2 linked regions of the Hydrogenophilus thermoluteolus genome follow. The protein of the gene in region 2 interacts with the protein of the main gene of each other region in a pairwise test. Links are inferred from orthologs where the notes say so. Each region holds a gene or a part of one and is shown on either strand. Other genes may lie near its edges.

Evidence for each region.
Region 1: the proteins of HPTL_RS00960 (region 2) and dsbD interact in binary tests that used the Escherichia coli proteins (3 or more experiments, as listed by UniProt). The link is inferred for Hydrogenophilus thermoluteolus from one-to-one orthologs.

What each region holds. Positions count from the first base shown.
Region 1 is NZ_AP018558.1:2,148,549-2,151,743, reverse strand. What follows is about bases 25-2,904. They hold dsbD (protein-disulfide reductase DsbD), read right to left. Parts: upstream 2,537-2,904; coding sequence 512-2,536; downstream 25-511. Other genes in these bases: cutA (divalent-cation tolerance protein CutA), read right to left, coding at 2,557-2,904; modA (molybdate ABC transporter substrate-binding protein), read right to left, coding at 25-470. Also shown: more of modA, read right to left, coding at 1-24; more of cutA, read right to left, coding at 2,905-2,913; HPTL_RS10445 (DUF6969 family protein), read right to left, coding at 2,931-3,195. UniProt on the Escherichia coli protein: Required to facilitate the formation of correct disulfide bonds in some periplasmic proteins and for the assembly of the periplasmic c-type cytochromes.
Region 2 is NZ_AP018558.1:210,470-213,540, reverse strand. Bases 213-2,968 are described here. They hold HPTL_RS00960 (DsbE family thiol:disulfide interchange protein), read right to left. Parts: upstream 2,008-2,968; coding sequence 1,417-2,007; downstream 213-1,416. Other genes in these bases: HPTL_RS00955 (heme lyase CcmF/NrfE family subunit), read right to left, coding at 2,093-2,968; HPTL_RS00965 (cytochrome c-type biogenesis protein), read right to left, coding at 833-1,420; ccmI (c-type cytochrome biogenesis protein CcmI), read right to left, coding at 213-836. In the rest of the region: more of ccmI, read right to left, coding at 1-212; more of HPTL_RS00955, read right to left, coding at 2,969-3,071. UniProt on the Escherichia coli protein: Involved in disulfide bond formation. Catalyzes a late, reductive step in the assembly of periplasmic c-type cytochromes, probably the reduction of disulfide bonds of the apocytochrome c to allow covalent linkage with the heme.

The sequences.
Region 1 (3,195 bases), 1.9 Mb from region 2 along the record:
TGTTCCGGGTTGGCGATCGCAAAGCGCTTGACCTTGCCCGCGGCCAACGCACGGCGAAGACCGGCCAGATCGCGGTCGGCTTGGACGGGGGATCCTGGCGGCACCGCAATCCCGATCCGCCCCACCGCATAGACGACGCCCGCGTCTCGGGTCAGTCCGGAAGCGACCAGTTGGGCGATGTAGGATTCGTCCGCAGAGAGAAAAAGGTCGAACGGCGCGCCCTGTTGAATTTGGCGCGTGAAATTGCCGGAGGAACCAAAGATCAGCTTCGGCTTCGGATTCCCTTGCGCGGCGTACCGTTCGGCAACCGCATCCAACGCATATTTGAGGTCGGACGCCGCGGCAACCACCGCCGCGCGGTTCGCCGCGCCTGCGGTTGCGGCGCGTAACAGCACTGCCGGTGCAACCGCCGCCGACGCAACAGCGGACACCATCGCGGGGAAACGGCGCAGGAAATCTCGGCGGTTCAACGGGTGATCGCTCCTCGGGTCTGGTCGAGCCGTCTCGCTCTTCAGGTCTGGCCGAGCCACCGACGGAGGTGCGTCGCGAACGTCGGCCCATCGACGAAGCCCGTAACCCGGTATTGGCGCAGCTCTTCAGGGTTTCCTGGCGCGAAAAAGAGCAACGCCGGTGGACCGAAGATCTGGAAGTGGCGTAGGAACGCCTTGTCGCGCTCGCTGTTTTCGGTGACGTCCATTTTGAGCAGTGTGACGTTGCGCAGAAGCGCGACCACCTGAGGATCGGTAAAGGTGTAGCGCTCGAGCTCGATGCAGGAGATGCACCAGTCGGCACGCACATCGACCAGCACCGGACGCGTGCTGTTGGCAACGCGCGCTTCCAGTTCCTTGACGGAGCGGATGGGCTGGAATGTGAGCGCTTCGCGGTTCGCGGTCGGTATTCCCCCATTGCCGCCAGCAAAGCCTGCGAGCGGTTGCAACGGGTCGCGATTGCCCGCGAGCGCCCCCCAAAACGCCGCGACGCCGTACGCAAGAAGCAGGAGCCCGAGCGCTTTCCCCATCCGTTTCGGCCAGCGCGCACCGATGGGAAGCGGTTCAAGAGCCCCCAGCGCTACTGCCGTGCCCACCGCGAGCACCGCCCAACCGACGAGCCACCAAAGATCGGCGACCACGGGGCGAACGAGCCACCACGCGAGCGCGAGCATCACCACGCCCATTGCCGCTTTGACGCCGTTCATCCACGGGCCGCTCTTCGGAAGCAGCGCGCGCGCACCGACACCTACCGCGATGAGCGGTGCCCCCATCCCCAGCCCGAGCGCAAAGAGCGCGACGCCCCCGAACACGGCGTCACCGGTCTGGGAAACGTAGAGCAGTGCCCCGACGAGTGGCGGTGCCACGCACGGACCGACGATCAGCGCCGAAAGGACGCCCATTACCGCAACGCCGATCAGCTGCCCCCCTTGTTGGCTGCCAGCCAGTTGGTTGAGTCGGGTTTGCCAGCTCGGGGGCAGTTGCAGCTCATAGAAGCCAAAGAGCGACAGCGCAAGCGCCACGAATAGGAGCGCAAACGTGACCAGTACCGCCGGATGTTGCAACGCCGCTTGCAACATCGTCCCCGAAAGGCCCGCCGCAACCCCGGCAAGGGCGTAGGTGATCGCCATCGCCAGGACATAGGTGAGCGTGAGCCCGAGCGCCCGTACGCGCGAAATCGCTTCCCCTTGACCGACGATGATTCCGGAGAGGATCGGGATCATCGGAAAGACGCACGGCGTGAACGCAAGGAGCAACCCAAAACCGAAGAATGCGGCAAGGACTGCCGCACGGTTTTGCTGGGCGATGAACGCCGCAAGCGACCCGGCTTCGTCCGTCAAGGGTGCGGCAGCGCGTGCGAGCGGCGGTTCGCTGGTCGAAGAGGGTGCCGGCGCGGTTGCTGCGGTCGCGGAACCAGTTGGCACGCTGGCACGAGCCATGGATGGTGCCGTACCGCTCGGCGCAGCGGTGCTACTCGGGGGATTCGAATCGCTGCTGCGTGGTGCATCGGCATCCGGCGCGGTCACACTGCCGACGAGTTTCCCCAGCCATGAGCGTTGCGGTGGCGCGTCGGCGACCGTCAGCGTCTGTTCGAGCGGCGGGTAACAGACCCCGCCATTCCAGCACCCTTGACTGATCACCCGTATGCGCCACGGTGCTTCTGTCGCCGGAGCCGATTCGACCGGTACCGTGACCTTGAGGGTATCGTAGAAGACCTCCGTTTCCCCGAAAAAGTCGTCTTTTTTCCGTTTACCGGGGGGAATGGTCGGCGTTCCCAGTTGCAGCCCCGGCGTGAGCGGTTCGACGCGAATTTTGTCGCGGTAGAGGTAGTAGTCGCGCCGAATCGTGAATTCGACCGCAATCGTCTGCGCGTCGAGGCGGTACGCCTCGGCGGGGTAAGCCTCTTCGGGCGGAACTGGGTCGGCGGCGGACGCGAACGACAGAGCGCCGAATAGCAGCGCTGCCAGTACGCCGCGCGCGAGCCTACGCGGCAAAGCGCGTGCTACGACGATCAACCGCAAAAAGAACGAACATGCAGCGTGTGGCAAGAGGGGCTCCCGCGGTACGCTCAAGAGGCGATGACGCTTTGAGCGACCCATTCCAGGTAAGGTTCCGCGCCGCCAACGATCGGCAACGCGACCACCTCGGGCACCTCGTACGAGTGCAGTTCGATCACCCGCTGCGTCAAGCGCGCAAGCGCCGGTGCGGTGGTTTTGATCACCAGGAGCCACTCCGCCTCTTCGCAGCGCTCTCCTTGCCAGCGGTAGACCGAACGGATGCCGGGGATGAGGCTGCAACACGCAGCCAGCGACTCATCGACGAGCGTGCGTGCCAGGGTAAGCGCCGTGGCTTCATCGGGTGCGGTGACCAAGACCACGCGCGCGTCGGTCGCAGTCGGTTGGGGTGCGTCAGCGGCTTCACGCATCGAACCGGTCTCCTCGTCTATTCTGGGATCGGTGGCAATTCTAACCCGGCCCACGCTGCCAGCGCGGGCCACGCGGTGGTAAGCTCCATCTGCACGATCACTTCGACCGAACGGTCTTCGAGCAATTCGGGTTGGGCGGCAAGGTGCGCCGCGATGCGCGCGTCACGGGCCCGCAGCAGCGCGACGATCCAGGGTTGGACCGCTCGAATGAACGTCGTGAGCCAAATGTTCGCTGCCCAGTTGGGGTACGCGTGGGTCACGGCGAATCGGTTTACCAATGGG
Region 2 (3,071 bases):
GTGAGTGGCAAGAGCTGCTCCCAGTAACGAATCGCGGTTGCCGGGTCGTCGTTCGCAGACGCGGCTGCCCCTGCGAGCGCAAGCGCGCGGGGTGATTGCGGCGCAAGTTCGACGGCCTGCTTGATCAGCTTGACCGCATCGCCGTTGAAGCCACCATTCGCCGCTGCGAGCAGTTCGCCCCAATCGAGCAAGACGTTGGGATCCGCGGGAATTTTGTCGCCAATGGCGCGCCACGTCGCCTGCACTGCCTCGGCATCTTCCAGCACCATGTAGGAGCGCGCCAGCATCCGCCACCCCGGTACATCGTCCGGTTGCTGCGCCAAGCGTTCAGCCAAGCGCGCCACCAGTTGGCGGATGCGCTCGGGCGTGATGCCGCCGTTCTGATTGACAGTGCGCGCGGCCTGCGTGGCAGCAACCACCCGGGCATCATCGGCCCATTGGGGCGATCCCACCACAAGGTAAAACGCGGCTGCGGAAAAGAGTGCCATTCCCAGCGCACCGACTGCCCACCCCGGTTGCGCTGCATCATGCACGAGCTTCTGCCCGCTATCCGGAACTTCGTCGCCGGGCGTTGCCTGCGCAGTCGTTTCCGCCGCAGCCGTCTCGGCCAAGATCCGGGCGCGAAGCTCATCGAGCGCGAGACGAAACGCGTCGTCGTCGATCCGCCCGGCGCGGTGATCGGCTTCGAGCTGCGCTTTTTCCGCCTGGAGCGCAGCAATCACGGCGTCGCGGTGGCTTACCGGCGTACGGGTTCGCACACCGCGCATGAGCGGCCACAGCACGAAGAGCAACACGCCAAGCGCGGTTGCGACACTCAAGAGTATCCATGCGGTCACGAGGATTCCTTTGCTACGCGCGTTTCCGTTTTACTGGGGGAATCACCAGCCAGCAACGCGTCGGCCTGCGCCTTGGCCGCCTCGTCGAGGGTGGCTCCCACGCCACTTTGCTGCTGGCGCCGCCGTAAGCCAGACCATAACCCGAAGAGCCCCAGCGCCGCCAATGCGAAAGGGCCGACCCAAAGCAAGAGCGTGCGCGCATCGAAAGGGGGTTCGAAGAGCACGAACTCACCATAGCGCGCAACGAGAAAATCGACGATCTCCTGTTCGCTTTTCCCTGCTTGCAGCATGGTGCGTACTTGGTTCATCAAATCGTGCGCCAATTCGGCGTTCGATTCGGCAATCGACTGGTTTTGGCAAACCACACAGCGTAGCCGGTGCCCCAAAGCCAGTGCGCGCCGTTCGAGTTCAGGATCGTGTAACGGTTGCGCGCGTTGCTCCGCGGCTGGCGCGGCAGCCCAACTCTGCGCCACCGCGCTGAAAGCAATTGCAATCAACAGCCAACCCAGCGTCGCGTCGACGCGAAAGCGGCCCGCCGCGTACCGCCTCAGGACTGCCAACAGAGACTGCACGCACCGCCTCATGACCCCTCCTGGAGCGCCAACCATTTGGCGCGCAACTGATCCTGCCAAACTTCTGGTGTGATCGGCCCGATGTGCTTGTAGCGGATCACCCCTTTGGCGTCGATGAAGAAGGTTTCGGGCGTGCCATAGACGCCGTAATCGATCGCAGCACGGCCGGTGAGATCAACTACCAGATCGGCGTAGGGGTCGCCGCCCGTTTTCAGCCACGCGCCAATACGCTGCCACGCCAATTGCGCTTCGGCTTCCGGAGACAATTTGCGCGCGTCGAGTCCGGCATCGCCGCGAATCTCTTTATAGTTGAAGCCGATGATGCGCACCCCCTCTTGTTTGAGGCGCATCAGCATCGGGTGCTCTTGGCGGCACGAAACGCACCACGTCGCCCAGACGTTGAGCAAATAGGGCTTTCCTGCCCATGCCGCAGGCGTCACGGTGACAGCGGGTTCCGCAAAGCGCGGCAAGGTGAAATGGGGCGCGGGTTTGCCAATGAGTGGAGACGGGATCTCACGGGGGTTCAGGCGAAAGCCAACCGCAAAGAGCACGACGAGCCCCAGGAACACCACCAGCGGTACCACATATTTCCAGCGCATCAATAGGCTCCTCTTCGAAGTCGCAACCCCGCTACGAGCGAACGATCCCACTCAAACCAATCGCCACCGCGATCGACAACGGCGGTCACACCCGCACCCCCACTGCGCCAGCAGGTACCGCCAGATGGGCCCGTTGCCGCCGGTAGCGGCGGTCGAGCGCGGCAACGGCCCCACCCACCGCCATCAGCAACGGGCCAAGCCAGAGAAAGAGCACCATCGGCTTATAGAAGAGCATCACCACCCACTCACTTTCGTTCACCGGGTCGCCCAGCGATACGTAGATGTCCCGCCGCCATGTGGTGTCGATTGCCGCTTCGGTCATCGGCATCGCGGAGAAATGGTAGTTGCGTTTTTCGGGGTGCAGCACCGCGACGGGTTTTCCGTCCGCTGTCGTGACCACGATCGTCCCACGCATCGCGGTGTAGTTCGGCCCTGGTTTTTCTTCGACGCCTTGGAAGCGGAACCGATAGCTGGCCAGCTCCGCGACCTGCCCCGGCGCCATTTTGACGTCGAGCCGCGCTTCGAACGCACCCAGGAGGGTCGCACCCATGATGAAGACGCCAACGCCCAAATGGGCCAACCACATCCCCCACCACGAACCGGGGATGCGGGAGAGCCGCTCAGAAATGCTCTGACCTTCCGCGCGGTTCTGCAGCCGCTCCCAGAGTAACCGGGCACTGCCCCAAGTGACCCAGAGCGTGAGCCAGAGCCCCAGCCACGCGCGCAAGGTCACGTGGTCGGCCGCCGCCAGCAACGCCAGCGCCGCCGATGCCGTCACCACGAAATCGAGCACCAGGCGCTTGCTCAGCCGTCGCCAATCGTCCTGTTTCCAGCGCAAGAACGGGGATATCGCCATGAAGAACACCGCTGGTGTCATCAGCGGGACGAAGACCGCAACGAAGTAGGGTTCGCCCACTGAGAGCTTGCCAAGCCCCAACGCATCCATCAACAGCGGATAGACGGTGCCCAACAGGACGGCAAGCGCCGCCGCACTCATCAAGACGTTATTGACCAGAAGCGTCGCTTCCCGCGAAAACCAACCGAACGCGCCACCGCCTGCGAGC